Regions from separate parts of the Paenibacillus sp. FSL P4-0081 genome, predicted to be linked through region 2. Evidence: predicted binding sites of a transcription regulator. Region 2 holds the regulator's gene; each other region holds the start of a gene.

Evidence for each region. The regulator Rex, encoded in region 2, represses fermentation and respiration genes when NADH is low (regulators of the CRP and FNR family bind a similar motif). The targets are predictions, from matches to a motif close to TTGTGAAATATTTCACAA.
Region 1: the regulator Rex is predicted to act here: its motif matches at 2,811-2,828, upstream of P40081_RS21840 (polymer-forming cytoskeletal protein).
Region 3: the regulator Rex is predicted to act here: its motif matches at 4,085-4,102, upstream of P40081_RS01275 (phosphoketolase family protein).
Region 4: the regulator Rex is predicted to act here: its motif matches at 5,398-5,415, upstream of nirB (nitrite reductase large subunit NirB).

What each region holds. Positions count from the first base shown of each region.
Region 1 is NZ_CP009280.1:5,086,522-5,094,602, reverse strand. Features, by position in the region: gene P40081_RS21860 (serine hydrolase domain-containing protein) at 1-365, opposite strand, end outside; gene P40081_RS21855 (anti sigma factor C-terminal domain-containing protein) at 519-1,511, opposite strand; gene P40081_RS21850 (RNA polymerase sigma factor) at 1,512-2,006, opposite strand; gene P40081_RS21845 (GNAT family N-acetyltransferase) at 2,171-2,761, shown strand; gene P40081_RS21840 (polymer-forming cytoskeletal protein) at 2,910-3,470, shown strand; gene P40081_RS21835 (hypothetical protein) at 3,640-4,326, shown strand; gene P40081_RS21830 (ABC transporter ATP-binding protein) at 4,644-6,515, opposite strand; gene P40081_RS21825 (ABC transporter ATP-binding protein) at 6,505-8,081, opposite strand, start outside.
Region 2 is NZ_CP009280.1:5,251,647-5,259,727, reverse strand. Features, by position in the region: gene panC (pantoate--beta-alanine ligase) at 1-95, shown strand, start outside; gene panD (aspartate 1-decarboxylase) at 88-471, shown strand; gene P40081_RS22545 (tetratricopeptide repeat protein) at 586-1,227, shown strand; gene dinG (ATP-dependent DNA helicase DinG) at 1,344-4,202, shown strand; gene P40081_RS22535 (redox-sensing transcriptional repressor Rex) at 4,422-5,075, shown strand; gene P40081_RS22530 (amidohydrolase) at 5,062-6,363, shown strand; gene P40081_RS22525 (cell wall elongation regulator TseB-like domain-containing protein) at 6,391-6,912, shown strand; gene P40081_RS22520 (aminoglycoside adenylyltransferase domain-containing protein) at 7,224-7,991, shown strand.
Region 3 is NZ_CP009280.1:252,680-260,760, reverse strand. Features, by position in the region: gene P40081_RS01285 (putative DNA modification/repair radical SAM protein) at 1-286, shown strand, start outside; gene P40081_RS01280 (TIGR03915 family putative DNA repair protein) at 286-1,149, shown strand; gene P40081_RS01275 (phosphoketolase family protein) at 1,587-3,971, opposite strand; gene P40081_RS01270 (hypothetical protein) at 4,609-5,400, shown strand; gene P40081_RS01265 (GntR family transcriptional regulator) at 5,462-6,184, opposite strand; gene P40081_RS36085 (hypothetical protein) at 6,345-7,310, shown strand; gene P40081_RS01255 (glycoside hydrolase family 94 protein) at 7,592-8,081, shown strand, end outside.
Region 4 is NZ_CP009280.1:5,533,376-5,541,456, reverse strand. Features, by position in the region: gene P40081_RS36580 (hypothetical protein) at 1-407, shown strand, start outside; gene P40081_RS23880 (hypothetical protein) at 566-1,009, opposite strand; gene P40081_RS23875 (helix-turn-helix transcriptional regulator) at 996-1,211, opposite strand; gene ric (iron-sulfur cluster repair di-iron protein) at 1,445-2,140, shown strand; gene ltrA (group II intron reverse transcriptase/maturase) at 2,718-4,010, shown strand; gene P40081_RS40115 (hypothetical protein) at 4,333-4,383, opposite strand; gene P40081_RS23860 (hypothetical protein) at 4,614-5,315, shown strand; gene nirB (nitrite reductase large subunit NirB) at 5,519-7,945, shown strand; gene nirD (nitrite reductase small subunit NirD) at 7,971-8,081, shown strand, end outside.

The sequences.
Region 1 (8,081 bases), 170 kb from region 2:
TTGGGGAAGGAATTCGCTCCGCCGAATTCGGTCCAGCGAAAGCCGGCCGACATGGTTAACAGCTGTCCGATTGTAATTTGCTGCTTGCGTGTATCAGCGTCACGGCTGAGCTGCGGGAAGTATTCGCTGATAGGAGCCGAAGGACCGGAAAGCTGGCCTTGGTCCATCGCGATGCAGACCAGCGCGGAGAGTATGCTTTTGGTGCAGGAGTTGATCTTGGCAATCTCGGAAGAAGTGCGCTGATCTCTATAATGTTCAAAGATCAGACTGCCCTGCTGCTGGATCAGACAGCTCCGCAGATTCAGCGGCTTTAGGGAGTCGGAAAGTGCTGACAGGTTCATAGTTGTGTCCTTTCGGTATGTCATCCGGGCAGCTCTTATATCATGCTGCCCATACTGCTGGCTTCCTTGCTTTATGGATTTGCAGTAATCTTTGGATGGATTGGCTTAATTATCTCAAGCTGTAGTGAAGAAGTCCAATTCAACCGTCCGGCTGGGAAGCTTCCTTGGAATGACAGCTTAATTAGGAAGTGTAATGGAATCAGAGACCACGCCGAAGGTAGAGGCTTTGATATAAGCCTGTTTCTGCAGAGCTTCCAGCTGTTTAGCGGTGCCGGTTACGACTACACCAATAATTGTGATATCATCCGGTTCCAGAATATTATTATCCCCGGCCAGGCTCTGATGAACCTGATCTGCTTCCCAGGTGAAGTTTTTGCCGTGCTTCCGCAGCTGTTCGACACTATTAATGAAGGAGTTTACACCGCCGTAGGGGGCAAACTGCTCTCCATGAAATCCGTAGATGATCATCGAATCAGCTGCGATGGTCTGGCGCGTTTCCTTCAGGTATTTTTTATAAGAGGGAGTATATGCATCCGTCCATAACCAGACAGGCTGCATCCCGGCAGGCAGAAGCTTCTGCGTCTTATCCAGCGTATAGGCCTGGTCAAAAGACAACGCCATCTCCACAAGTGTATCGTCTCCCAGCTGCTTCAGCTGGCTGATGCTGTCCTCATAGGAATCATAATCAATCTCCGGATGATAAAAGATCATTTCCCGGTCCCCGGTGGCAGAGTTGTAACGGTGTGTGGACGCTGCGCTCAGCTGTTCCGGGAGAGAAATCGCTCCAAATGCGCCATACCTGCCGGTCGAGTGGCCCAGCAGATTATAGGATTCCTCGATGGGCTGCCAGATATAAGGTTTATTTCCCAGCCATTTGTAAGTCTGATTGTAGGTCTCGCCTCCAAAGCTGTCTAATTTCACCGACTGGTTGCTGATGTGCACATTGGGTGCACTGATCTCATTTTTCCAGAGAATCTCAGACTGCACCTTGTCTCCCTGGTTCAGTCTCAAGTGGTAGAGGCCATACCAGATAACGGCGAGAATAACCGGGGTTACGATAACAATGATGCCAATGGTCTTCAGGGTGGAGCGGAGTCTGGCTTTTTTGATTATCTGCTGAGCCCCTTTCCCTCCGAAAATAAACGGGTCCTGTTCATGATTCTGTTCCATTTAATAGTCCTCCCCATAATGTTTGATGAATTGGTTTTTGGCGCGTGTAACATGAGTCTTGAGCGTGTTCTCATTCATACCGTACAGGGACGAGAGCTCCTTGTAAGTAAGGTTCAGCTCATATTTGAGAATCAGCAGCTCCTGATGCTGCTCAGAGAGCATAGACAGCGTGTCGCGGATATTCTGTGCGGTTTCCCGCCTCAGCAGCTGGATCTCCGGCAGATGGGTTAAAGAAAGAAGCTGGATATCGTCAACATCGACCGCCGGATGACGTTTGTCTTTTCGCTTGAGATCATAGAACTGATTGGTGGCGACACGGAACATCCAGCCCATGACTTGTTTCGGGCCGATACCATCCTGATAGGTTAAGTATTTATAACAGGTGTCCTGAACGATATCTTCAGCATCCTCGCGGGCGAGTCCGCGTTTCCTCAAATACCGGTATAGCAAAGTTCCGGCTTGCTGCAGAAAGTGATGAATGGTTTCTTTGGCCATGTCCTGCCCCCTTCCCCTATACAACGCTAAGCTCCGTGAAAAGTTTACAGCAGCCGTTACATTCAGTATTCCTTAATTATAAATGTTCACTACCAGCAACAGCTTCAGCAGTTCAGTTAATATAATATCAGTATGTAAAATATTAGCGGCAACGGAGGAAATCTATGTATCAGGAAAATGAATTGCAGATTCGGCCGATAGCTGAAGGGGATCTATTCAGACTGTGGGAGCTCTCACACAAAGAGGAAGCACCGGAGTGGAAGAAATGGGATGCACCTTACTACGAACACAAGCGGATTCCGTGGGAAGAGTATTATGGGAACAGAGCGGAGATTGTTGGATGCGGAAAAAATTGGGTAATAGAAGTAGAGGGCGGGGTTATTGGCGACGTCAGTTACTATTGGGAGCATGAGCCATCCCTTTGGCTGGAAATGGGTATTATCATCTATGATCCGGCATATTGGAGCAGCGGTTACGGGACTAAAGCTCTCAGACTGTGGATCGGTCATCTGTTCAATGCGTATCCGCTGGTCCGTGTAGGCTATACCACATGGTCCGGGAATGAGCGGATGATCAGGACCGGGGTGAAATTAGGCATGACGATGGAAGCAAGACTCCGGAAATGCCGTTACTACGATGGGCAGTTCTACGATTCTATTCGAATGGGGCTGCTTAGAGAGGAGTGGGAGGCTTTAGAATTGAAAGGATCAGCCGCTGGAGCCGCTGAGGGTTCGCGAACAAAATTAGACAAATAAGCATGAAATACCTGCATTTTGCACGATATGAAACAATTAAAATGTTTCTTTGTGAAAAAAGACACAATATTGTGAAAACTATCACGTTGTTATCATAAAAATTTTAATATATAATAAAGTTAATTAAAAGAAACAGGGGGAATTAAAAATGAAATTATTCAAAGTTCTAGTAGTAGCAGGGGTATCAGCAGCATTGTTGTCGGGTTGTGGATCGAATAATAATAACGCAGCTAATAATGCAGGTGCAGCAGCAACAACAGCTCCAGCCACAGAGCAGACTGATGCAAAAAGCACAGCTTCGATTGTTAACCAGGCAGATGCCTTCACTGCTGCTGTAAGCGAAAGCGGCAACTGGATTGTAGCAATCCTGAACGATCTGACCGTTGACAAAGATGTTGTTGTAGCCGGTGAATTCCATGACAAAGGCGATGCATCTGCAGCGATCTACCGTAAGCTTGCCCTGTATGCACAAGATGCAGATCACAAGGTTACAGCTACCTACACACTGACAGCACCTAAAGTAACTGTACAGAGCGAGAACTTCCGCGTTCAAGGCGGTACAATCAAAGGTGACGTATATGTAGAAGCTAACGGATTCAACCTGTACAAAGATGCTACTATCGACGGTAACCTGTACTATGCAAGTGAAGATGTGAAGGCTACTGCTGTGATCGAAGGCAAAGTAACCGGAGCAAATGAAGTTAAATAATTCAAACCTAATATAGCAGTTACAATATTAGAATGGATTGCAAACAGCCTGTAGACAGGCCCTTTGGGGCTTGCTCTACGGGCTTTTTTGTATTCTGCGCTGAAATATTCTATAGTATTATGGAAGGTATTGTAAGCGCAAACACATGGGACAGGGGATGCAATTATTCATGAAGAATAGCCGGAGATTGGGAATGGCTGCCGGAGTGATTCTAGCTTCCGTAGCCGTACTCTATTTACTTTTGTATATGTATGAAAGACCGGGCGGATGGTCTGACCAGCGGATGTCCCGCTCACTCGGAATGGACCAGACCCTCCAGATTCCACTTGGCAAAAGTCCGGAAGAAGCTGTCCGGCTGTTCCGCGCCTCTGACACGATGACTGTAATTCATCAGGAGCCTGCAGCCAGAGGGGAGCTGGTATTTCTTACCCGGCCGGGGCAGCAAGGCAGCAGTAATCTTCAAGTAGAGTATGTCCGCAAAACCTGGCTCGGATGGAAGTGGGTATGGGGAGGCGGCTACGGAATGGGCGGAGGTCCGGAGAGCTCTGCAATAAATTATATGTGTTTTCCTGAACTGGAGCATATTTCGACTCCATTTCCCATGGTGATCGGAGATGTTCTGAACCCGTCCATTCAGCATATTACAGTCGAGCAGAAGGAGGCAGGAACGGATACATCCGAAGCGAAGCTGATTAAAGTCGGATCAGACCGGACGATTTGGTTCGCTTTTCAGCCGGTTACGGCGGGTGTCCCGTTTGAGATTGAAGGGTTTGATGAGGACGGGGAAGTGGCCGCTTCCAAAATCATAACAGACGCCAGAGACAGCGGGGCGATTCCGCTTGGTGCTTCAAAATAAAAGTGCAGGGGCTTCGCATAACCTTCAATGGCGGGAGTGTTGCACGAAATACAACAATTCCCTTGTAATATCAGCCCTAATCGCAAATTGTTGTACACAATGCAGCATTCCTCCGTGAACAAGCCGTTAATTGGGAGAATTCCTGCATTTCATACAACAATCTTCCCGAGTATCCGGGTATCTAAGTATCAAAGTTGCAAAACGTACAACATTTCTATTTGAGTCTGAAAAGAGACGAAGACTCCGGCCGCCGTGGTGACACGGACCTTCGGGGTCTTCGTCTGTAATTGTGATTTGTTTTCCCGGGAGAACTGATGTTATGCCGGTAATACTGAAGTAAGGGATTTCGCATAGGATGCGGATTCCAATTCTTCAACCGGTGCTGTTCTAAACTGTAAATGATACAGCTCCGCATAGAGCCCATCCTGTTCAATGAGCGCATCATGTGTGCCTTCTTCAACAATTCTTCCATGATCCAGAACAATGATCCGCGAAGCCTCCCTTACCGTTGAGAGCCTGTGGGCAATCACGAGGGTGGTCCGGTCTTTCATCAACAGATCAAGCGATTGCTGAACCAGCCGTTCGGACTCGTTGTCGAGTGCTGAAGTAGCTTCATCCAGCAGCAGGAGCGGGGCATTACGCAGAAAAGCTCTGGCGATGGCGAGGCGCTGCCGTTGACCGCCTGATAAAGTAGAGCCGTGTTCACCGATCAGCGTGTCGTATCCTTCAGGCAGCCGCATAATAAATTCATCTGCACCTGCCAGGCGGGCAGCTTCCCGGATTTCTTCATCGCTGGCATGTTCATCGCTGAACGCGAGATTATCCCGGATGCTGCCGGAGAACAGGTAAGGATTCTGCGGCACATAGGAGATCCTCAGGCGCGCCGCCTCCAGGTGATCATGCACACCATAACCGCACACGGTAATACTGCCGGCCTCCGGTTCATAGAGTCCGCAGCACAACCGTACAAGTGTCGTCTTGCCCGAGCCGCTGGGGCCCACAACGGCAACCGTCTCGCCATACTTCAGCTCAAGGTGGATCCCGCTCAGACAGGTTCCCTCCCTGGACTGGGGTCCCGCGAAGCTGTAGTGCAGCCCCTGTATGCTTAGTGCAGCAGCTTCCGCCAAGGCGGTTGCTTCAGCGGCGGCTACCGCAGCGGATGCGGTAGCAGAATCCTGTTCATCGCCAGATGCTGCCCCTTCCCGGGGAGCATCAAGAATCTCAAATACACGGTCAGCTGCCCCGAGAGATTCCTGTACTCCGCCCCATGTCTGCGACATATGGACGAATGGCCACTGAACACGTCCCATCAGGATGATGAAGGCAAGCACTTCCCCTGCCGAAGTCTCCCCACGGAGCGCTGACCGGGCAATTAGTACCGCACAGCTGATCATTACTGCATTGTTGATGAAGGCTGAAGAATGCCAGAGCAGTGCGTTTAACAGAGTTTTTTGCTTCTGGAGCCGGTTCAACTGCTCGCGTTCAGCTGCATACCTGCCCAGCAGCGTACTCTCCAGTGAAAATGAACGGATAACCTTCATCCCCTGGAGGGTCTCCTGCAGGATTCCCCGCAGCAAGGCTTCCTGGGCATAGATTTCCGTGAACAGCTTACGCAGTCTGCGGTCAAAGAAACGGCCGGACAGAAAGACAACGGGGCCCGTTCCAAGTGCAAGTAGTGCAAGCCAGACATCCATGCTGGCCAAATACAGAAATGCAACCAGGCAGAGCAGAAGATTATAACCCAGATCGTAGACCAGACTGCTAATCATCCCCATGGCCGCTCCGGCATCCTTGGTATTCCGGGAGGTCAGATCCCCGGAGTGCATGGCTTCCAGCTGGCGGTAAGGCAGCCGGTGGCTCGCGTCAAACAGCTTCGCCCGGAAATCCCAGGCCATCCGGCTGTGCACGGTGAAGCGGAAGTAATGCTGCAGCATAAGACAGAGAATAATCAGGAAGCAGGCCAGTGAACAAATTAAGGTTATCCGTGTCAGTGACTGCATGTTCGTGCTGTTGATCGTATCAATGAAAACCTGCTGAATTGTAGCAAATCCGATATCCAGTGCAAGCCTGGCCATTAGCAGCACTATTGCTGCCAGAAAGCCGAGCCGGTATGGCTTGACATAAGGAAGCAGCCGCTGGAGGGCTTCCCCGAGCCGGATTCGGCCGGATGATGATGATTTAGTATTCATTTTGCAGTCCTCCTCCGGCAGCAACCTCTGTCTGAACGCCCGCCTGGGCCATTGCGTGATATTTACCTTGCAGCGCCATCAGCTCCATATGGGTCCCTTGTTCAACAATTGTTCCGGCCTCCATGAAGTAGATATGATCAGCGTACTTAATAGTTGAGAGCCGGTGGGCGACTACGACCGTTGTCCGGTTCGTCATCAGGGCCTTCAATGCCTGCTGGACAATCTCTTCATTATGGCTGTCAAAGGCAGCAGTAGGTTCATCAAGCAGCAGCAGCCCCGGTTCACGGACGAAGGCGCGAGCAATCGATAGACGCTGGCGTTCACCTCCAGATAAGGTAAGCCCTCGCTCACCGATGAGAGTATTGTATTCCTGCGGCATCCGCATAATGAACTCGTGGATACCTGCATTCTGTGCGGCGGCTATCACCTCTTCCCGGGAGGCTTCCGGCCGTCCCCAGGCAATATTCTCGTATAGAGTTCCGGAGAACAGATAAGGCTCCTGGGATACATAGGCGATACGGCTGCGCCAGCTGCGCGGAGGAATCGTATGTAGGGGCGTGCTGCCGTGATAAATGCTTCCTCCGTCAGGTACATAAGCTGCAAGCATTAGCTGAAGAATCGTGCTCTTGCCGCTCCCGCTGGCTCCGGCGAAAGCGGTAACCTTACCTGGTTCAATCCGCAGCTGAGTTTCAGTTAATACCTTCGTTTGTCCGTACCCGAAGCTGACATTGTTGAATATGAGCGGCAGCTGTCCGGCAACGGGCAGATTAACGGTATCCCGTGCTTCAGCCAGATGCCCTGCGGTACCCGAATTAGCAGGGCTGATGCCTTCTTCGGTTAAATCCATGATCTCAAATAAACGCTTCCCCTGTGCCAGCGAAGCCTGCAGTTCTGTCCACAGGTTGGCAAGCCGCGATACCGGATTCGAAATTTGTTCAAAGCAAATGAGAAAAGCAGCAACGGCGCCTACATCAATCCGCCCTCCAATTACAAGATAGCCGCCATAGGAGAGTACATACAGTAATCCGCCCAGGATAACAGCCAGAGGCATATTGTAACCTACAGCTTCTACCCGAGAGAGCGGCAGGTGGACTGTGTTGTATTGCCGGACTCTGCTGGTGAATTGCCCGAGCAGACGGGTAGCAAGGGAGAAGGCACGCACCACCTCAGCGCCCTGCATCGAATCCTGGATGAATGCCTGCTGGGCGCTCTCAATGCTCTGACGCTGCTCATTCATGGTGCGGAGCCGTGAGGTGAAGGGGAGCATAACCAGCGGAACCAGTGCACAGATGATGACTGTCCCCAGTGTCAGAGCAAATTGCAGAGACAGCAGATAAGTGAGCAGAAAACTGATTTGCAGCAGATTGCTTATCAGTTCAATCGTCTTCCGGTTTATTCCCTGCTGTGCGGCTGGAGCCGAGTCATTCATCCGGCTGATTAGATCGGCGGAATGATAGCGGTCCAGATCCTTCATCCGGACATTCAGCATTCTTGTCAGCATGGACATCTGGAGTTTCGAGGTAGATTTGATCTCAAGCAGACCTGAGAGATATGTATTCAGAAAGT
Region 2 (8,081 bases):
GAGAGGTGATTATGGCACTTGCCGTGAAATTCGGCAGAACCCGCCTGATCGACAATAATGTATTTATTCCCAAGGAGGCTCACGCTCTTGTTTAGACATATGATGAAATCCAAAATTCACCGTGCTACCGTCACCGAAGCCAATTTGAATTATGTCGGCAGCATTACCATAGATGAGAATCTGATGGAAGCCGCGGATTTGCTGGAGAACGAGAAAGTGCAGATCGTGGATAACAACAATGGTTCCCGGCTGGAAACCTATGTAATCCCGGGCCCGCGCGGCAGCGGCGTTATCTGTCTGAACGGTGCAGCCGCTCGCCTCGTGCAGCCGGGGGATACCGTTATCATTATTTCTTACGCCATGCTGTCATCCGAAGAGCTGGCGGACCATAAGCCGACCGTTGTATTTGTAGATGCCGGCAATCAGCCGGTGAAGCTGGCGGATCATGAGATTCACGCGACGATTGCCTAAAACCCGCTGTTTGAGCCATGTAATCAATGGCAGGGATGAAGACACCCCGACTTGTGAAAAATGAAGTCAGGCAAGCTTAAGCTGAATTCATTATCAGTAAGGGTGGGATGTCCGGTGTTTCAACATTTATTTGCTGAGATGAACAAGATGCTGCAGGAGATCAGTGCTGACTATCCTACTGCGGAGGGTGCCCGCCGCAACGACCTTTTATCCAAATATAATATGCTCCACAGGATCAGCGATGATGTAATGGATGAATGGCTGGCCTTTGCCGAGAAGCTTAGCCAGTTCCGCAATCAGGCAGATTTTCAGCCGCAGCCGGAGCAGGAAATACCTGAGGAGGAAGCGCCAGAGCTTGCTATGGATGCTTTTGTCAGGGGACAGGGTTATTATAAGCTGCTTATGTACCGCAAATGTATCGAACAGTTCAAGGAAGTCACTGCCCGGCACCCGGACAGTCTGGCTGCCCGGCTGTATCTGGCTATGGCTTATCTGCAGGAGGGTGAAGGGGAGACGGCTTGGGGGCATCTGAATCATATGCTCGGCCTCATCCGTGAAACGAAGCTGAAGGCGATGATTTATAATGCGCTTGGCTGCATCAGAGCTTCTCAGGAACGTTTTAATGAAGCAAGTGAGCTGTTCAGCCTTTCTCTGCTGCATGATCCCGCTCTTCCTGAGCCGAACATTAACCTGGAGGTTTGCCGCAAGCGGGGCGGGAAGCTTCAGTTCGGACAACAGCTGGTCTCGCTTTTATAATTAATTTTCATCCGTTTAAGCGATGCAACCTACTTCACCAGGGGTGTGCATCGCCTTTTTTCGTAACTTCTGTTATGCTGATAAAGAGTCTCAAGTGAAAGGGAATAGAACTTATAATGAAATTTGCCGTGCTTGATTTTGAAACTACGGGAACCCAATCTGTGGGAGAGATCATCCAGGTTGGCCTTGCCATTATAGAGGAAGACAGGTCCATCTCCCGGGTGTATGGTTCCTATGTCAAGCCCGGAGCACCCATTCCTCCTTTTATTACGGGCTTGACCGGAATTACAGACAGTGATGTGCAGGATGCGCCGGAACTTGATGAGATGATGATGGAACTGGTGCCGCTGCTCGATGATGTTGTGCTGGTTGGACATAATGTAGCGTTTGATTTTCATTTCTTGCAGAATGCGCTGGACCGCTGCGGTTATTTGCCGTTTCAGGGCCGGATTCTGGATACTATCGATTTTCTCAAAATATGCTTTCCCTCGCTGACCACGTATCAGCTTGGGTCCGTGAGCAGCCATTTCGGCCTTACGCATGAGCGTCCCCATCAAGCGGACAGTGATGCCCTCGCAACTGCGCTTGTGCTGCTAAAATGTCTGGAGGAGCTGGACAGCCTGCCTCTCCTGACCATCCAGCGGCTCAATGAGCTGTTCGCCGATGAAGACAGTGACCTGGCCTGGTATTTCGATGGTCTGCAGCGTGAGCGCGAAATGGAGACCTTCCAGCCGGAAGGAGACCTGACCTTCTACCGGCAGCTGGCCCTTGCTGTAGGCGACTGGGCAGAGCTGGCTCCGCCTCGGGAGGAAGGATCTGACAACCCGCTGCAGAATATTACCTTCGGGGAGTATATGGAAGAGGTAACCAAACGTCTGAAGGACACCCTTCCGCAATATGAGAGCCGTGAAGCCCAGGAACTGATGATCCAGGAGGTCATGACGGCGCTTGATCAGGATAAGCATCTGCTGATTGAAGCAGGAACCGGCACCGGCAAATCGCTGGGCTATCTGCTTCCGGCCATTTATCACAGTGTCCGCAGTAATCAGAAGGTCATGGTCAGCACGCATACGATCAACCTCCAGGATCAGCTGCGTGAGCGCGACATCCCTCTTTTGACGAGTGTTGTGCCCTTTCCGTTCAAGGCAGCGATCTTTAAGGGGAGAGGACACTATTTGTGTCTCCGTAAGTTTGAACATAGAATTAATAAAAGGGACTTCACAAGTCCCAGGGAAGAAGCGCTTACGGCCGCGCAGATGATGGTCTGGCTGACCCAGACGGAGACCGGCGATGATGAAGAGCTGAACTTAAGCGGGCGCGGCGGTGATTTCTGGGAGACCGTAGCCAGTGATACCGACTCTTGTCTGGGACGCTCATGCCCTTGGTTCAGGAAATGTTATTATCACCGGGCCAAGCATGAAGCCGGGATTTCCGATGTGGTGGTGACTAACCACTCCAAGTTATTCGCAGATGTTAAGGCCGGGCATCAGCTGCTTCCGGCTTACGAGCATCTCATCATTGATGAGGCGCATCATCTGGAGGACATTGCCGGCAAACATCTCGGAATGCAGATGAAATATTTCACCGTGGCGCATACGCTCACCCGTCTGTACAAGGACAGCCGGAGCGGACAGCTGCCTGCCCTGCGCCAGACCCTGCAGTCGTCCGGCAGTGAGCAGGCTTCGGAATGGAGCGGTGTTATCGACCGGATCTATCCGGATCTGCTTACCGTCAAGGAGTCCTGGGATACACTTAGCGACAAGCTCTTCGGCCTGCTGCCTGAACGCAGCGATGCCGGAGCCGGTGAAGCCGGCCAGCTTGTCGCACGCCTGCAGCCGGGCAAGAAGCCCAAAGAGTGGGAGGAGCTGGCTGCTCTGGAGAATACACTCCATCTCAGCTTGAGTGATATCATCCGCAAGGGTGATAAAATGCTCAGTGAGATGCGTGATACGGACAGCCAGTCCTCTTCGGACAGTCTTGTGACGGATATCGGCGGGTTGTTCAAGGACCTGGCCTCCATCCGGGAGCAGATCCGTTTCTTTATGGGACTGAATGACGAGAATATCGTCTACTGGCTGGAGGGGAGCGGCAATTACCGCGGCAAATCGCTGCAGATGTATGCCGTTCCGGTGGATGTGAGCACCCAGCTCAGGGAGCTGTTCTTCGACAAGAAGAAGAGTATCATCCTGACCTCGGCCACCTTGTCTGTGGATAAGTCATTCCAGTTCATGATAGATAATCTCGGTCTTGGTGAGGCTGCAGAGCAGGGCCGTCTGATGACAGCCCTGCTTCCGTCGCCGTTCAAATACCGTGAGCAGGCACTGCTTGTCATTCCCCGTGATTTCCCGAGTGTCAAGGGAAGCATAGGGGATGCCCGCTTTGTGGATACACTGGTCCATTCTCTGGCAGAAACTGCCGTGGCTACCCGCGGGCGGATGCTGGTGCTCTTCACCTCCTACAAGATGCTGCGCCAGGTCTATGATCCGCTGAAGGAGGCCCTGGCTTCGCAGGATATCGCGGTGCTTGGACAAGGCGTAGAAGGCGGCAGCCGGAGCAAGCTGATCCGGCGGTTCCAGGACAGTACAGCGTCAGTCTTGCTGGGTACGAGCAGCTTCTGGGAAGGTGTAGACATTCCCGGTGAAGCTTTGACCTGTCTGGCCATTGTCAGACTTCCGTTCCAGCCGCCTAATCATCCGCTGGCTGAAGCGAAGTCGGAGCTGCTCCAGGCACAGAAGAAGAATCCGTTCATGAAGCTGTCCGTCCCGCAGGCTGTAATCCGCTTCAAGCAAGGCTTCGGGCGGCTGGTCCGCACCGCGCAGGACCGCGGAATCGTTATTGTATATGATACCAGGGTAATCGAATCTTATTATGGGAAGTATTTCCTGTATTCGCTGCCCGGTCCCAAGATGGAGCATATGCTGACGGATCAGATCGTTCCGCGGATTGCAGAATGGCTTGAAGAAGGCGGGGTTTAATAATCCGTCTCCGGTTGATATTATGTATAAGTAATTATTGTTCTGAAGTCCCGTGCTCCACTGCTGCTGCCCAAACGGGCAGTAGTACCCGGAGCACGGTTCCTATAACCGGCTTATCAAGCAGCATATGCTATAAAACCTAAGTGAATGCTTACGAAGCGAGTTTTGCGAAGTTGAATCAAGCAGCATATGCTATCAAAACTTTTAGGAGGAGAAAACATGAAATCGGATAAAATATCGGAGGCCGTCGTTCGCAGACTCCCAGTGTACCTGCGTTTCCTGAACGATCTCCAAAAACGTGAAATCTCAACAGTTTCTTCTCAGGAGCTGGGACAGAAGCTTGATCTCAACCCCGCCCAGATCCGCAAGGACCTGGCTTATTTTGGTGATTTCGGCAGAAAAGGCATTGGTTATGATGTCTCTTATCTGATTGAGAAGATCAGGCATATTCTCAAGCTGGACCAGCAGATTAATGTAGCTCTGGTAGGTGCAGGTAATCTTGGCCACGCCTTGTCGAATTACAATGCTTACTTGAAGGATACGATGAAGATTACAGCTGTATTTGATGCTTATGAGCCTAAGGTAGGCCAGCAGATCAACTCGTTGACTGTTCAGCCGATGAGTGAGCTGGGGGATACCATCCGTGCACAGGGCATCCGCATCGGGATTATTACCGTTCCGGACAGTGAAGCACAGAACGTTGCTGACATTCTGGTGGATTCGGGCATTGAGGCGATCCTGAATTTTGCGCCTGTAATTCTGAAGACTCCGGCCAATATCCGGATTCATGCCGCCGATTTCACTACGGATCTGCAGAGTCTGGCTTATTATTTGCATGACGGAAAGGACGAAGCTGAAGATGAGCAGCAATAAAACCATTATTAAAAACGGGCGTTTTCTGGTGCCTGGCAGCGATAAGCCGGTGCTGAGCGGTTATATGACCATCGAAAATGATCTGATTACTTACATAGGTGAAGATAAGCCTGTAATTGAAGAGGATGCCGAGGTTATTGACGGCAGCCGGCTGCTGTTCATGCCGGGTCTCGTCAACACCCACGGCCATGCGGCGATGTCACTGCTGCGCGGCTACGGCGATGATATGGTACTGCAGGCTTGGCTGCAGGAAAAAATGTGGCCGATGGAAGAGAAATTCACCGGTGATGATGTGTACTGGGGAACCTCTTTGTCCGTTCTTGAGATGCTGAAGGGCGGCACTACGACCTTCCTCGATATGTATGACCATATGGACCGGGTTGCTGAGGTTACCGAGCAGTCAGGCATCCGTGCTGTACTTATGCGCGGTGTTATTGGCCTTTGTCCGGAAGAGGTGCAGAATCATAAGCTCGCGGAGGCGATTGCTTTTGCCCGGAACTGGCATGGCAAGGCTGACGGCAGAATTACTGCAATGCTCTCGCCGCATGCGCCTTACACCTGTCCTCCGGAGTTTTTCATGAAGTTTGTCCAGGCGGCTCATGATCTTGATCTGCCGATGCACACGCATATGTCCGAAACGCGTCATGAAGTGGAGCAGAATGTGGCCGATTACGGCCTGCGTCCGGTCGCTCATCTGGAGAAGCTGGGAATGTTCACCCGGCCGTCCCTGATCGCCCATGGTGTTCATCTGAACGATGAAGAGATTGAGATTCTGGCCCGCCACAATGTTGGTGTATCCCACAATCCCGGCAGCAATCTGAAGCTGGCCAGCGGAGTAGCCCGTGTTCCTGAGCTTCTTAGAGCAGGAGTTAAGGTCTCCCTGGGTACGGACGGTGCGGCAAGCAACAACAACCTGGATATGTTCGAAGAAATGCGGCTGGCCGCGCTGATCCACAAAGGTGTAAGCGGTGATCCTACAGCAGTACCGGCTCCAGAGGCGCTGCTGATGGCGACCGAATATGGTGCACAGTCTATTTTCCTGAACCAGGTAGGCCGGCTTGCAGCAGGGATGAAAGCCGACTTCATTGCGATTGATATTGATCAGCCGCACTTGCTGCCGCATACCGATCTTTTGTCCCATGCGGTATATTCAGCCAGTGCCAAGGATGTGGAGAATGTCTGGGTGAACGGCAAACAGGTTGTGAAGCACGGACAATGTCTGACACTAGATGAAGAAGCTATCCGCCGCAAAGCGCAGGAAACGTTCGAGGGACTGCTTAAACGGTAATACAGGTTTAAAGGGAAAGGAAGCTGCATGTTGAAGAAGAGGAGAAAATGGCTTCCGCTGGGGATTTCCCTGGTTCTGCTCCTTCTGTTCGGACTAAGCCAGTTTTATGCCTACATTATGAAGGATCAGTGGAACGAGCGGAGTGAAGCCAAAGAGATTGCCAGAGCGCGGGCCGGCTTAACTGAGGTAACCAAAGCACAGAAATCCGTCTGGGATGAAAATGCGATATACTGGGTGCTTACCGGAAAAAATGATGCAGGAACCGAGCTGATGGTTTGGGTCCGTTTTACCAAGGAAGGCCAGCCAGCCGGAGGCGACAACGATTTATATGCGGAGGAGCTCAGCAAAGGGACTTCTGAGGCGCAAATCCGTGATATTATAGCTGCCCAGCTTCCGGGTATTACGATTAAGCGGCTGCTGCCGGGAGTGTATAACGGAGAATATGCCTGGCAGCTGTTCTACAAAAAGGACGGCAGGTTCTATTACAGCTTCTATCGCTTCACAGACGGCAGTGCCATCGGTGAAGGGTACAGCCTGCCCAACCGGTAAGCGGCAGCAAGAATGGTCTACAGAAGGAGCGGGAGGACAGTTGAACTGTTCTCCCGCTTTTTATATTAATATAAGCCGTAATTTAAAAGGTTCTTCAAGGGAGAGAACAATCAATAACTATTCTTGGACTTGTGGCCTACTTGGAGCTATGGCTTAATAATAGGGGAGGAATAGATGAATCCATTTCGATGGCATGACAGCTGGATAGCATAAATCAGTATATACGATGATGCATACCGGATTGTCATATCGGAAGTATTCATTCCCGGCATCTGCTTCATACATAATTGAAATTCAGGAGGATCATAAATTTGGAAATTCTAGCCTATTTAGATCAGGCGGTAACGTTGTTCAAAGAGGAGCTGGGGGCAAATTTGTCCGGGATTTATCTGCACGGTTCGCTGGCCATGGGCTGTTTTCATCCGGATAAAAGTGATATTGATCTGCTGATTGTCGTACACGACAAGCTGCCTGTAGAGGTCAGCCGGAAACTGGCCAAGAAAGTGATAGCTTATCACGACAGTCTGCCGAACCGGCGCGGGGTTGAGCTAACTATTGTATTGAAGAAATATTTGAAGAACTTTGTGCATCCGACGCCCTTTGAGTTTCACTTCTCGGACTTTCATCTGGACCGGTACAGAAATGATGAGCATTATCTGTGTGGCGGGTTTGAGGACAGGGATCTTGCGGCTCAATTTGCCGTAGTCTATCAGCGGGGATTTATTCTGTACGGCGAGCCTATCCGCGAAGCGTTTCTGCCGGTAGACCGCCAATACTACCTCGATTCTATCCTTGGTGATATCGGAGATGCTGCTCAGCAAATCATAGATTCTCCAGTGTACTACACATTGAATTTGTGCCGTGTGCTGTATTTTGTGCGGGAAGAAGTTGTGTCTTCCAAAAAGGAAGGCGGGGAGTGGGGCCTGCAGCATTTGCCGTCCAGCTATCACGGGCTGCTGAAGCACTGCCTTGAAGAATATAGCGGTGTGGCGAGTGACAGCAGTTACGACCCGGAGTTATTAATTGATTTTGCAGAATACATGGCCGGCGAAATCAGACAGCACCAAGCCAAGGTGTAAATTCAAACTAACAATGAGTGAAGCGGACTGAGATTCCGTTATCTTGTTCATTTAAGCCCGAAATGGGGTGTATTTGTTAATTAACGGAAT
Region 3 (8,081 bases), 3.4 Mb from region 2:
GCGGATAGTGAAGGCAAGACGGGCGGGAACGCTGGATTTCCAAGCGCTGAAGAAGCTTGGCGTCGTGCTCAAGCGGGCCCAATTCTTCATCACCTGCAAGGGCAAACCGCTGGAAGGGCTGAAAGTCAGTGAACATACCCTGCTTCGTTCACTAATGTCCGGCCAACAGCTGGCCCCCTATCAGCCGCACCAAGTTGAGCAGCTGACCTTGTTCGACGACCACTACGCAGCGGCCTTGCCGGCTGCAGGAGGATGGGCGGAATTCAAGAAAGGAGCGGAAGCCTGATGTTCAAGCCGTCCGCTCTGGCTTATACCTATGATGGCAGCTTTGAAGGGTTGCTGTGCTGTGTATTTGAGAGCTATACCTGGAAGGAAATTCCGCTTGCTGTTCATTCAGAAGGTGCGGAGCAAGGCCTGCTGCTGGAATCGAAGTGGATCGAAACTGACCACGCCAAAGCAGAGAGAGTCCTGAAGTCTATCCCGATCCGGATCAGCCAGGAAGCGGAGGAACTGGTCCGTCTGGGGTTCTGGTCAAACACACCGGGGAAGGAACTGCTGCTGCTGAATTTTCTGTATCTCGGCTTCAAGCATGGCCGCAAGGTGATGAATATGCTGGCCGATGATACGGTGCACGCCTTACAGAAGGCGGTTCAGCAGCTTCGGCGGGAAGGTCATCTGTATCTGGGTTTTGTCCGTTTCTCCGTATACGGTCCGGTCATGGCTGCGGTTATTGAACCGCAGGGATATATCCTTCCGGTCATTCAGGAGCATTTCTGCGACCGGTTTCAGAATGAGAGCTTCATGATCTACGATCAGACTCATGAAGTAGCGCTGATTCATGAACCCGGACGGGAGGCCATCATTCCGCTAAGCGGATGGATAGCACCCGAGCCGGATGAAGCAGAAGAAGCCTACCGCCGCTTATGGACAGGCTTCTATCATGCGATCGGGATTAAAGAACGCCGAAACGACCGCCTGCGCACCTCACTGATGCCCAAGCGGTACTGGAAGCATATGGTTGAGATGAACGGCAGCAATGGCGTCCCTGCACTCGCTGCTGCGCAGCGGAAGAAGGCGCTACAGCCGGAGCCGCCGAAGACCATCGGCCCGCTCCCTGCTTCACTCAGACAAACAAATACTCATACTTAAGTATTTGTGACCTGAGCACCTTGGACACTCTGCCCAGTTCCTTATCATTTTGCTCTATGAATTGCAGTACAGAGTAGCATTAAACCGGAGGGTTGTATCAAGTGCACGGGCCTGTTTGGAGAAATCTTTGCTGAACGGTTTGGCTTTGACGCTTCGCAAAGCAACATCTATTGGCATACTTAAAGGATAATCTGCCGTGTCTGATAATAGACTTAATCCATGATCGAAATAGGGACAAAGCTGATATCCTGAATTCCCGTGAATAAAGGCGATATTGTTCAAGTCGGATAATCAACACTATCATTTTCTCTCAAAATGCATTGGTTATAATATTATCCAGCACAAAAAGAGTGCCCCGCAGTCATTATCATGACCACCCAGAGCACTCCCTTCTTGAGAACTTACTATTTAATTCAATTTACACGTGTGAACGTTAATTAGTTCAAAGCCTTCCATACCCAGTTCTCAACCTCTGGAAGATCGATGCCTTCTTCACGGATGTATTGGTTATGTTTCTTCACCATGGCATCCATTTCATCAGCAATCGCCTGATATTTGCCGGCATCCGGCAAACTCAGCACAGCTTCCTTCGTGAGGTCGAAGCGGTCCATCTGGTTGAGTACGCGCATATCGAACGGTGTAGTGATGTCGCCATTCTCGCGGTAGCCATGTACATGCAGGTCATGGTTGTGGCGGTCGAAGAACAGGTCTTTGATCAGGCCTTCATAGCCGTGGAAGGCGAAGATGACCGGTTTATCCTTTGTGAAAAATTGATCAAACTCCTCGTCAGATAAGCCGCGCGGATCGAGCTTCCGGCTTCTCAGTTTCAGCAGATCTACCACGTTAATGTAGCGGATTTTCAGCTCAGGCAGCTTCTCATGGAGAATCGAGATCGCAGCCAAGCTCTCCATAGTAGGTTCTGTACCCGACGAAGCAATAACCACATCCGGCTCTCCGCCCTTGTCGGTGCTTGCCCAGTCAATGATTTTGAGGCCTTTGTCCACCAGTTCCTGAGCTTCATCTGCCGAGAACCACTGCGGACGCGGGTGCTTGGACGATACAATCAGGTTGATCTTCTGACGGTCATTCAGAATGGTGTCGAAGACAGCCAGCAAGGAGTTGGCATCCGCCGGCAGATACTCACGGATAAATTCCGGCTTCTTGTCAGCCAGATGACCCAGCAGACCCGGATCCTGGTGAGTATAACCGTTATGATCCTGCTGGAACACAGTTGATGTGGCAATGACGTTCAAGGACGGGATATCTGCGCGCCAAGTTTGATCTGTAGCCTTGCGCAGCCATTTGAAGTGCTGGGTAATCATCGAATCAACAACGCGCAGGAACGCTTCATAGCTGGCGAAGAATCCGTGACGTCCGGTCAATACATAACCTTCGAGGAAGCCTTCCGCCTGATGCTCGGATAATTGGGAATCAATAACACGGCCGTAAGGAGCCAGGAATTCATCCTGCGGTTCCTGGATGGAATCCATCCACTGGCGTTTGGTTACTTCAAACACAGGTCCCAGACGGTTCGACATCGTTTCATCCGGTCCGAAAATTCTGAAGTTGCGGTTCTCTTCGTTGAGCGTTACAACCTCCTTCAGGTATTTGCCCAGTACAGCCATATCCTGCGCGATCACTTGACCCGGTACGGAATTATCCAGTGCATAGTTGCGGAAATTCGGCTTGTGCAGATCTTTAATCAGGTTACCGGCGTTCGTTACAGGGTTCATCCCCATACGTCTGTTACCAGTAGGCAGAATCTCAGCCAGATCAGCGTTCAAACGGCCATTCTCATCAAATAGTTCTTCAGGTCTGTAGCTGTTCAGCCATTCGAGCAATGCAGGCGCATGCTTCATGTTCTTCTGATCTACCGGAATCGGCACCTGATGGGCCCGGAAGGAGCCTTCATTCGGCACACCGTCCCACGCTTTCGGACCGGTCCAGCCTTTAGGTGTACGGAAGACCAGCATCGGCCAAGCAGGGCGTGTGGTATCGTTATTTTCACGGGCATTCTTCTGAATCGCTTCGATCTTCTCAATAATGGTGTCCAGAACCTTAGCCATTTCCGGATGCATCAGATCAGGATTCTCGCCTTCCACGAAGAACGGTTCCCAGCCGCTTCCTGCAAAATAAGCCGTTAACTCTTCTCTGGACATCCGGGACAGAATGGTCGGGTTGCTGATCTTGAAGCCGTTCAAATGCAGAATCGGCAGCACCGCACCATCTGTAATCGGGTTAATGAACCGGTTGGAGAACCAGGAAGCCGCCAGAGGTCCGGTCTCTGCTTCGCCGTCACCTACAACAACTGCCGAGATCAGGTTCGGATTATCCAGAACTGCGCCCACACTGTGAGACAAGGAGTAACCCAGCTCGCCGCCTTCATGAATCGATCCTGGTGTTTCTGGGGCAGCATGGGAAGCCACTCCGCCCGGGAAGGAGAACTGTTTGAACAATTTCTTCAGTCCAGGGATATCCTGAGTGATCTGCGGGTAGATTTCGGTGTAGCTTCCGTCCAGATAGGAGTTCGATACCATAACCTGGCCGCCATGGCCCGGACCTTCAATATAGAACATATCCAAATCATATTTAGTAATTACGCGGTTCAGATGCGCATAGATAAAGTTCTGCCCAGGGATGGTGCCCCAGTGTCCGATCGGCTTCACTTTTACGTCTGCGTCCTTCAAAGGTTCTCTTAACAACGGGTTATCCTTCAAATAGAGCTGACCCACGGAGATGTAGTTCGTTGCACGCCAGTAGGCGTCAAGCTTTGCCAAATAAGTTTTAGAAGAATAATCCACCTGTGCGATTGATAATCCCATGTCTTCCACTCCCTAATTTTTATCTTTGTATTTTGAATGTATCACTTCTACAGTTACATCATACTCCTGCATTTATTAAATTCAATCTTTTTAGCAATTGATACGGTCCAATATTGTGAAATTTTGAACATAGTATGAAATCGGGAGCAATAAATTTATATATAACCTTTATTTTATGATTTATGTAAATAAATTCTAATCAAATTTTCGATGAAAAACTTCTAAAGCTTCTCCCTTCTGGACATCACCATTCCAAATACGGTATCATTTTGTGGGAATTACTTACAAGTTTAAATCATAAGCATATCACCCAGCTGCTATCAGGAAGGAGAACAGAATATTCGTGAGAACTTCATCCACCCCCTCCCGATCCCGTATTACGGTAAAAGTGACCCTTACAGGACTTATCCTTCTTGCCGCAATCGGCCTGTGCCTTTGGACAGGGTTCGGTTTATTCTTGGCCAAAAGCGGGTACCTTTATCAAAAAGGAATCGTCCGGGCCTTAAATGCAACCTATCAATCTGAATTTGTTATCGTGTCTAAAGAAGGATTAAATGAGGACGGGTATCAGGTGTTTAAGGCATCGCCGGCGAATGACCGCAGCTTGGTATTTACGGTAAGCCGCACCAACGGCAATGTGGATGGCGGTCTTCCGCTTAGGAGACAGCTCAGCAACAATTATGAGGAAACCGCTCAAAAGAAGTATTATCCTCTTCTGGTTAAGAAATATTTTGGCATTGAGCTGCAGGATATTCCTATGTCTATTTATCGGGGAACCCGTTCGTCCCGGGAGATATCTGATGAAAATTACGTAGCCGTGAACCGGGCGAATCTGGACGAGATCGCCTCCAAAGCCAAAGCATTCTTCAGTGAAGCAGAAAGCCACCGTCTAAAACAACTTTTTCTCCGCTTTGAAGATGACTTGGGCGTTTCCTCCGAAGATGCAGGCATAGCTATTCAGCGGCTTGAATTGCCGGGCTTTGATTTTAAAGTAGGAGAGCACTGGAAAAAAGGATTCCGGCTTTTGAGTGAAGAGGAGCTTAAACAGAAAATCGTAAGTCAGGCTGGACGGGGGATTGCCGATCGGGTGGCCTATACTTTTGATACAGAATATCCGGACTTCAGCGGGAATTTCGCAATAAAGTTTACAGGGAATGACCTGAACAGCTTTGAAGCCTATGTGTCCGCCCACACAATAACAGCAGAGAAAAGGGAAGATGCTCTTGCTGAAATTTATGAGGCCTACACCAGGGTGATTATGTTTATCCCTAAGATGCCTCTTAACATGACCGCTCTTCACCTGAAGTACGAAACCAACACGGAGACAGAGTCAGTAACCCTCAAGAAAGAAGAGATAAGTAAAGTCAGCAGCCTGGCTGCCCTGAAAGAGCTGTTCAAGCATTCCCAACAAACCGTAAACCCTCGCTAAACCGAGGCTAAATTATATGCAGACCCCAAAAAGACCGGGAAATTCCCCGGCCTTTTTTTCGTTAATGAACAGACACGAACGTGTTGAATTTCAGATACTGGTAATGAAAGCGCATATGCGAGAATTCAAACGGCGTCCCGTTATCCAGGAAGAAGATCCCTTCCATGATTCCAACAGGCTCATTCTCCTTCAAGTGGAGCAATTCCTGATCACTAGGCAGGGAAGGCTCGGCAAAAATAGATAAAAAAGATTTGGTAACCGCCAGATTGCGCGACTCCTCCAGATAATGAAAGATCGATCCTTCGATAATCGCCATATCGAGATCCTGTACGATTTTAATCGGAATATATCCGGTCTCAATCATAAAGGGCTCCTCATCAAACAGGCGCAGGCGGACAATTTTATATACAAAATCATGGGGCTGCAAGAACAAATCACGCTGAAGCTCTTCTGTTGGCCGGATAACCTCGAAATTCAGTACTTTGATCTCCGGCTTCTTGCCATGCATCTGGAAGTTGTCGGAGACCCCCAGATTAGAGCCTTCGTAATTAAAAATCGAATCGTTTTTTATGTACAGCGGGTTAATAAAGGTTCCCGATCCGCGTTTCTTGAAAATAATGCCGTAGCTCTCCATCTTGGTCAGCGCACGCTTAATTGTACTGCGGCTAACCTGATACGTTTCACTGAGACTACGCTCATCCGGCAATCTCATATCAGCAAACCGTCCCGCAAAAATCTTCATTTTGAGGTCATCAATAATTTGCTTGTAGACAAATTGTGTCATGTAGTACTCCTTCGTCGGGTCGAGCCTAAACTTCAATATTAAATATATCATATTAGGATGAATGATAATGCTCCAATTTCAAATTTCAAACCTGAAACCCCGCCTGTCAAACCGCGTACATAGAACTGGAAATAAATATATTACCAGGGGGAAATACAAAATGGAGAGAAAATTTGTTATCAGTTTGATCATTGCTTTTATGGCGCTGACGGGGTGCAGTTCGGATAAAAACACGGCAGAGTCTCCGGCGTCTACAGCTGCTGCTTCGGCAGAAACACAGGCTTCTTCAGTGAGTCCTTCAGAGACACCCGCGCCTGAGCCTACTATCGCACCAACACCTGCACCAAAAAAATTGTCTGATACAGAAGCTGTGGCGCTTGACTACGTTAACATTTTCTTAAACGGATCGGATAGTGAAGAAAAAAAAACCTTCATTACAGACAACGTCTATCCGGATGCCCAGCCGCTGTTTCAAATGATTCAATCCGTAGAAACACCTGATGACCAGAAACTTAAGAATCCCCAGGTTCTCGAGTCTACACATTATTCTGATGAAGGCGGTATGAAAGTTGAGGCCGTGTTAATCCAAGGCCAAAAAGCCTCTAACCTCAAAAGCGAATTGATCGTTCTTATCAGTGACCTGAAAATTATCTGGGCAACAGATTCATCAGACCAGGAAACATTCGGCGAAGCAAGAAAGGTCTTCAAAGAGCCAGTCCCGGAAGCTTCGTTATCAACCGTACCTGCTCCTAGCGAAATGTTAAGAGAGATCCGGAATTTCGTAATCTCCGACGTGTGGAACGAGGGATTTGTTGACATCCATTCGTATATTAATAGCGGGACCGGCAGTACAGGACAGAGTCTGGATATCAATTTCACCGTTGAGCAGCTGGCCAAGACCATGGATAAGAAAAAGGAATACGACAGCTATATCACCGGTCTTGATTCCAAGTATGATTCTCTTAAACAGGTCTGGACGAAGCTTTCCTCCGAAACTGATCGTCTATACAGCCTGGTTCAACAGAATCCGCCCAAAGCCAACGATACCACCGCGAATTTTGATACCGGAATCTTCAATCAGTATTTGGAGGCCTTTGAGAAGGAAGTAGACGCCGCAATCAAATAATTGCTAATTAAAAATGCAGTCCATCTCCTTGGGGGGAAAGGACTGCATTTATCTATAGATGCTTATTGATCAATGCTCCCCATAATCATATCCATGAGATTACCCGGTTCCAATATAACAAACACCTATAAAAATATTATATTGTTTGCTTTTTACACTAAAAATTAGGGTTTCTTAGTAGGCCGAAACTGTCTTATAATGAGATTGGGCGGGAAATTCCAACCGTTTGTGAACGCGTGTTTACACTCCTGCCTGTCATCCACTTTGTAGGAGGAATGGTTATGCAATACGGTCATTTTGACGAAAAGAACAAAGAGTATCTCATCACGAAGCCTAATACACCTGCCCCTTGGGCCAACTATCTTGGCTCGCCGGAATACGGCGCGATTATCTCAGGAAATGCCGGAGGCTACAGCTTCGTGAAGTCCGGGGCCAACGGACGGCATCTCCGCTACCACTTCAACTCTAAGGACGAGCCGGGACGCTACATTTATGTAAGAGACCTGGAGAACGGGGATTATTGGTCCGGCTCCTGGCAGCCAGTGGGTAAAGATCTGGAACAATACCAATCGGTATGCCATCATGGAACCGGATACACGAACATCGTCTCGGATTACGATAACATCCATACGGAATCGTTATACTATGTGCCGCTGAACAAAACCTATGAGGTATGGCGGATGAAGGTGCGTAATGACGGCACCAAACCCCGGAAGCTGGCTCTCTTCGGATTTGCCGAACTGACCAACAATAACAACTACGAGCAGGATA
Region 4 (8,081 bases), 280 kb from region 2:
CGCGCCGCTTCACCTTTCATAACGGCATTAGTCAGAGTATGGTGCTGCAGGCGGTAATCTGGTCGATGTATGAGAATACGCTGCTGCTCCAGCCTTACTTAGGTGAAGATGCTTTTCTCAGCGAAGATGATTTGGAGCTTATTTCTGTATATTTCGTGCCTACCTATATGACACAGACCCCGTTAATGGAAATGAATAAACAAGCCAAAGAATATAAGGATAAGAATATCAGAGTCTATCAGGAATGGATCTCTGCCCCGGATCTGGTGCTGCAGTGGAATGGAGGTCTGACCGAAGGCAGGTGGATGACTGGAGTGTATGTGGATCATTCGCGGTTTGCCGGTCTTGGACCCTATTTGAAGGATGCGCAAGGCAAGCGGACATATATGCAGGCGACTGTTCAATAAATCATACTATGCATACATTGAAGGGTTAAAGGGTGGCTTTGAGAATGATTTTAGAAGAAAAACAAGAAGGAAAGTGCTGCTGAATAATTTGTTGAGCTCATTGATGCGGCAGCACTTTGGGAATGATTGAGTATCATTAGGAATCCGCCAGGTACTTTTTACGCCTCATCCCGGTTATTCCTTCTTCTAATCCAAAGAACCAAACTTAAGATCACCACTCCAACTGCTGCAGATATAATCAGAATTGCGTTTCCGCTTGCACTACCGTCTGGTATTATCGGGGATGGACTCATGCGCGCGGCAATAATGATGCATACTGCAATCAGAATTGCTAGAAGGATAACGGCTGCGCTTCTGCTATTAGCTGTCAGGCCCTCCCGTCCAGGTCCTACATAGGAACCGTTCCAGATCAGACGTACCAGATAGGAGCCGACACCAATCATAAAAATAACATAATTACTCAATGGATACTTGAGCCACTGTATTCCGTAATTATGCAGGCCCATATCCGCCAACAGCAGGAAGGCCAGTAACATAAATGACTGATTCCCCGCTTTGTTCCGCTTCAACAGTTGTCTTTCGTCCAGGTTAGCTTTGCTCATACTCAGTTCCCTCCCAAAAAAGTTGATCCAGCGTCTTACCCAGTGTTAGGCAAATATCAATACATAACCTGATTGTGGGATTGTAGTCACCGTTCTCAATTGCAATAATCGTCTGTCTGGTGACTCCCACAGCATCCGCCAGCTGCTTCTGCGACATGTCTTTTGCCGCTCTTGAGGCCTTAAGCCTCAGGTTTTTCCCCATTCCCTCACCTCGCGTAGATTGTAATATATATTTAACATTATGTCTACTATATTATACATGGTGGATTTTTTTATATTCATTCCGTTCAATAAAATTTTATATATCCAGTGCGTACAATCACTAGTCCATCCTCCTGCCGGTGTTAAGGTGTAAAGGTGATCAGCAACTAAAAACCTATACCCATAACATGAGGAGGGGCCACAATGGCGTCCAATCAATTAAACGATATAACAATTCAATCAGGTTTCACCTCTGAAGCAATGGTCAGAGACATCGTCCTGCAGTTCCCTAAGGCTGCGGATTATTTCAAGGCTAAGCGCATTGATTTCTGCTGTGGAGGCGGGAAGCCGCTGGCTGAAGCTGCTGCCGAGAAAGGGCTTGATCCGGAAGCGATGATTCAGGATCTGAACAAGCTGCAGGAAGAGCATCCGGTACTGGAAGAGGATACAGCCTGGAACGAGGCCTCCTCTGAAGAGCTGGTGAATTATATTGTGAACAAGCATCACCGCTACCTGCGTGAAGAGCTTCCGCTAATCAGCCAGAATGTAACCAAAGTCTTCCGCGTGCATGGCGAGGATTCTCCGCATCTGGGCGAGATGCACCGCCTGTTTAATCTTTTGCGCGAAGATCTGCTTCAGCATACGGCGAAGGAAGAAGAGAGCGAATTCCCTAAAATGCTGGCCTACACACAGAACCCGACTGAAGAAGGCCTATCGGAGCTGCGCGGCCTTCTGCATAATCTGGAAGCCGAGCACGATGGTGCCGGTGAGATCCTCCGCGAGCTCCGCCGGGTAACCAATGATTACACACCGCCTGCGCATGCCTGCACGACTTACCGCCTGACCTATGCACGCCTTGAGGAGCTGGAAGGTATGACCTTCGAGCATGTGCATCTGGAGAACAATAACCTGTTCCTGCGTTATCAATAAAATGTATTGCTACGGAAAGTCCCTCCGGGGACTTTTTTATTATATAGGCGTGCCCAGAGGCACGCATTATCTAATTGGTGAAAGTCCAATCAAAGGAGGGGCCAAGCCACCTTTGTAGCTAGGATGCTTGCGCATGGCGAAATCTGTGTGTAAAAGCGCATCGACAAAAGTACGGGTCAGAGACCGGGCGAGCAACAACCCAGGCCGCAACATCAAGTGAATCCTGCCGCGTCGTCAAAAAGGCCCTGCGAAGGGGAAGAGAGGATGCCGAGTCTCGCTATACTGGACGAAGGCCAAGGAAACTGTACAGAACTTGGATCAGCAGTGAAGAATCCTCCGGCGTATAGGGAACGGCATGGGTTGAAAGATAATGCAGTGAACTGGGGAGACCCTCCCCCACACGGGATTTTTTTTTAGGAACCCGTAAAGAGGCGCTCTATAAGTCCAGAAGACGAAATGAACCGTCTGTGGGAAGGGAGTCCGAGGGGCTCATAGTACCGAAGAACCTAAGGACAACATAACCTTAGGGAGGGAAGGAGCCCTGCTTTGTTTATGCTTTTGGAGGAGGTACGAGTGAGTGAATGCCAAACGGCTAACGACACCCAAGGAAAAAGTTCAAGAACTCCAAGAAAAGCTAGGTCAGGCGGCCAAGGAGAACAGTAAGCGTAAATTCCATGCGTTGTACGACAAAGTCTATCGGTGGGATGTGCTGTGCGAAGCCTGGAAACGGGTGAAAGCAAATAAGGGAGCGGCCGGAGTAGATGAGGTGACGCTTGCAGATATTGTGGAACAAGGAGAAACAAGGTTCCTCAAGGAATGCGAGCGAGCATTGAAAGAAGGCAATTACCATCCGCAGCCCGTACGACGGCACTATATCCCGAAGAAAGACGGGAAGCCAAGACCGCTGGGCATACCCACCGTGCGCGACCGAGTAGTGCAGATGGCAACGAAACTCGTGATTGAACCCATCTTCGAAGCAGACTTCGAAGATGTATCCTTCGGATTTCGCCCGAAACGAAGTGCAAAAGGAGCGCTAGATCGAATCCGGAAAGCCTGCAACCGCAAAGGGAATTGGGTAGTCGACGTCGATATCCAAGGCTACTTCGACAATATTAATCAGGAGAAGCTTATGAAATTGGTACAAATGCGTATTAATGACAGGCGGATCCTAAAGGTAATACGGAAGTGGTTACAGGCGGGAGTCATGGAAGAAGGAAACGTAAGGCGATCCGATTTAGGTACACCGCAAGGTGGCGTCATTTCACCGCTTCTGGCGAACATCTACTTGAACTATTTTGACCGACTGTGGGAGAAACACGGAAGTGGATTGGGAGAACTGACAAGGTATGCAGACGACTTTGTTGTGGTCTGTAAATCCAAAAAGGACGCCGAGCATGCCTATGAGCTCATAGGCAGAATCATGGAACGTCTGGAACTGACCTTACATCCAACCAAAACCCGTATTGTAGGCCTATGGACAGGAGACGAAGGGTTCGACTTCTTAGGGATGCACCACCGAAAAACGAAAGCAGAGACTTCTCAAGGGAAGGTGTACTACACCACGCAGCAGTGGCTAACAAAGAAGGCAGAGGAACGTATTCGAGGAGTGGTCAAAGAAAGATTAGCACCGCCGAGTATGCGCTCAAGATCATTCGTGGAGCATGTGGAATGGCTCAATCCAAAGATTCAAGGATGGAGAAATTACTATTACACGAACTACAGCCAGAAGAGGTTAGCCAAGCTTGACTGGTATATCTTGCAGAGATTCACACGGTGGTATGCGAAGAAGAGACAACGCGGGAGATGGATGAGTTCAGTTTCTGAAGTTAAGTATAGTGCCAAGCAATATGGACTAAAAACGCTGTTGTAATCTGCATGCCCATGAATGACAAACATCGGAAAGCCGTATGAGGGAAAACCTCACGTACGGTTTGATGAGGAGGGGCTGGTTTAAATCCAGCCCTTTACTCTAGAATGCGATAATAATGCAAGAATTAGGAGGCACAGTTCTAATGCCGGTCAGCCGAGTTAACTTTCATCGATCTCTGTGGTATACTCGATTCAGAAACAGCGTACAATGCAAAGAGAGCCGTGCGACCAACACGACTCCCCATTTGCAACAGCCGCTTTTAAGGGCGGAGGCTTGGAATATGGTTTAGCAGAAACAGACCGCATCCTTTGACCAGGGCGGTCTATTTCTTTTTGAGGTAGTTAAGCAGAGCAATAATGAACATGCCGAACATGAACATCAGTGACAAAGCTTGATAAACCTCCATTGGCCTCACCTCCCTTCCGGGAGAATAGCCGACCGCCCTTGTAAGCCTTCTATTGCTTCTGTGATTATAGCATGAGACCTTTTAACTTGGAAGATTATACCGATGATTGCTACATGACAGAAATAATTTGAGAACAGGTCTTCTATGCGGTATCCTTAAAGAGTCAGGGATATTACATAAGAAGGCGGTGCCGTGGAATGTCCACGAAATGGATGGGGCGCTTACTGCTGTGCCTTGTTTTTATAATCACAGCCAGCGGCTGCAGCTCGGTTCTGGGACCGGGAAACACCGGGGGCAACACCGGAAGCGGAAGCACAGGACTATCTTTTTCAATTCTGGTGGGTGAACGTGAAATGGCAGGAACCTCCGGCAGACTGCTTAACGAAGCTTATAAAGAAGGTAATTCCATCATAGAACTGCTGAGAAAGAGCGGGATCGTTACTTTTGCTGCAGACGGCTATAGTATTCTTGAGGTCAATAGAGTTGCGCTTAGTCAGGATATGATGTGGGAAGTACAGGTGAACAGCAAGAAGCTTACGGATTTGAACAGTAAAATCGAGGCTGGAGCGGCGATTCTCTTCTCTGCACAGCCGGCCGCAGCCGGGGCGTTATTTCAACCGGTTATCCTTACGGTGAACGGCGGGAGTGAACAGCCTGAGCTGACGCATTCGCATGTGCTGTCCTTTACGGAAGATTTGTCAGTGAAGGGACTTATGAAGAACAGCGGGATGATTAAGCTGGCAGAAAATAACAAGACGATTCTTACCGTAATGGATTACACGCCACTCAGCAGTGAGGAGTGGAAACTGAAGGTTAATGACAAAGCGCTGCTGGGCAATGGGGTGGATATGAAGCTCAGACCGCAGGACAAGCTGGAGATATCACTGGTTCTGAGGTAATTACGATAGCGGAATCCGTTTTATCAGATACAAGGATTTCTGTGCCGAGTGCGCGGGGTCCTTTTTTTGTGTCTTTTACTTTATGTGAAATGTTTCACATTTAATGTGACTGGAATCACAAATGCCGGGGAATTTTGGACAGTATAATTTCACTATACAGCAAGTTTATGAAGAAATCTGAGTTTTGAAGGAGGGTCCTACCAGTGACAGCGAACAGAGAAAAGTTAGTGCTGATTGGCAATGGCATGGCGGGTGTAGGCACTATTGAACAGATTTTAAAGCTGGGCGGCGCTTATGATATCACGATTTTCGGCAGTGAGCCGCATCCCAATTACAACCGGATTATGCTGTCCTATGTTCTTGAAGGCAGTAAAACCATTGAAGATATTATCCTGAATGACCGTCAGTGGTATGAGGATAACCATATTACCCTGCATACTGGAACGACTGTCATCCGGATTGATGAACAAACCAGGCAAGTGATTACAGATAACGGACAGGCGGTTCATTACGACAAGATTATCATTGCTACAGGTTCTAATTCGTTTATATTACCTGTTCCGGGCAGTACAAAGGACGGGGTAGTCGGCTTCCGTGATATCGCAGATTGCGATGCCATGCTGGCTGCAGCGAAGCAGTACCGCACGGCGGCTGTTATCGGCGGCGGTCTGCTTGGTCTTGAAGCAGCCAAAGGCCTCGTGAATCTGGGGATGGACGTTACCGTTGTACATCTGCTTGAGGATCTGATGGAACGGCAGCTGGACCGTACGGCATCTTCCATGCTGCAGGCGGAGCTTGCGCGTCAAGGTGTGAAATTCGCCATGGGCAAGCAGACGGTCGAATTGACTGGAGAAGAGCGGGTTACCGGGCTGCGCTTCAGTGACGGCAGTGAGTTGCCCGCAGAATTTGTGGTAATGGCAGTCGGAATTAAACCTAATGTTCAGCTTGCCAAGGATAGCGGCATCGAGGTTAACCGCGGGATTGTCGTTAATGACTATCTGCAGACCTCCATGGCTAACGTGTATTCTGTCGGTGAATGTACAGAGCACCGGGGGACCTGCTATGGTCTGGTAGCGCCGCTTTTCGAGCAGGGGATGGTACTGGCCAAGCATTTGTCTGGTGTGCAGACTCCGGGATACGAAGGTTCGGTTGTCGCGACGAAACTCAAGATTTCCGGTGTTGATGTTTTCTCGGCCGGAGAGTTCACCGAAACAGCGGAGCATACCGTCATATCCGCCAAGGATGAGTGGAAGAGAACCTATAAGAAGATTCTGCTCAAAAACAATATTATTGTCGGTGCGGTTCTGTTCGGTGATGTAACGGAATCAGCGAGCCTGCAGAAGCTGGTGAAGCAGGGAACAGAAATGACCGATGAGATCTATGGAGAGGTCATGGGCACAGGCTGCTGCGGCGGAGGCGGAGCCAAGAAAGGTCTATCCGTTGAAGCAATGGCCGATGAAGAGATTGTCTGCGGCTGCAACGGGGTTACCAAAAAGGCGATTGTTGATGCCGTTACGGAGAATGGCTTCACTACAGTGGATGAAATCAAAGCCTGCACCGGAGCTACCCGTTCCTGCGGCGGCTGTAAGCCAGTTGTTGAGCAGATTCTGCAGTTCGTATTAGGGGACAGCTTCCAGCAAAGCGCCAAGCAGGGGATCTGCAGCTGCACCCCGCTTAGCCGGGATGAGATTGTAGCCGAAATTACGGCTAAAGGGCTCAAAACCACCAAAGAAGTTATGCATGTGCTGGACTGGAAGCAGCCGGAAGGCTGTTCTAAATGCCGTCCTGCTGTGAACTATTATCTGGGTATGATCTATCCGGACACCCATGAGGACGAGAAGGAATCGCGCTTCGTTAATGAACGGATGAGCGCCAATATTCAGAAGGATGGAACTTATACGGTTATTCCGCGGATGTACGGAGGGGTTACCACTCCCGAGGATTTGAAACGGATTGCCGATGTTTCCCTGAAATATGATGTGAAGGTTGTGAAGGTGACCGGCGGGCAACGTCTGGATCTGATCGGTGTCAAAAAAGAGGATGTACCGAAGGTGTGGGAGGAGCTGGATATGCCGTCCGGCTATGGCTATGCGAAATCCCTGCGCACTGTGAAGACCTGTGTAGGTTCGCAGTTCTGCCGTTTTGGCACACAGGATTCCATGGGCATGGGCGCTATGCTTGAGCGCAAGTATGAGCGCCTGGATATGCCGGCTAAGTTCAAAATGGCGGTTAACGGCTGTCCGCGTAACTGTGCAGAATCCTGCACGAAGGATATCGGCATTGTCGGCAATGACGGCGGGTGGGAAGTATTTATCGGCGGAAACGGCGGCATTAAGCCACGGATCGCTGATGCCTTCTGCAAGGTAAGAACCGATGAAGAGCTGGTCGAGGTCTGCTCCGCCGTAATGCAGTATTACCGTGAAACCGGCAATTACCTGGAGAGAACTTCAGAATGGGTAGAACGTATGGGCCTTGAGCATATCCAGACCGTTATTCTGGGCAGTGATGACAACCGGAAAGAACTCGCTGCACGGATTGACTTCGCCCTGGCACAAGTCAGCGATCCATGGAAAAAGATGCTGGATGACAACGGTACCCGCACAGCATTGTTCGAACAGACACGGGTCTAGCCTGAAGGGAGAGGGAGAGAAAATTATGGAACTCAGTAATCGAGAGTATGCAGTAGGAGCCGCAGACGATTTCATGCTGCAGATTGGCCGGGTAGTAAATGCAGGAGAGGTGGAGTTAGCAATATTCCGCACATCG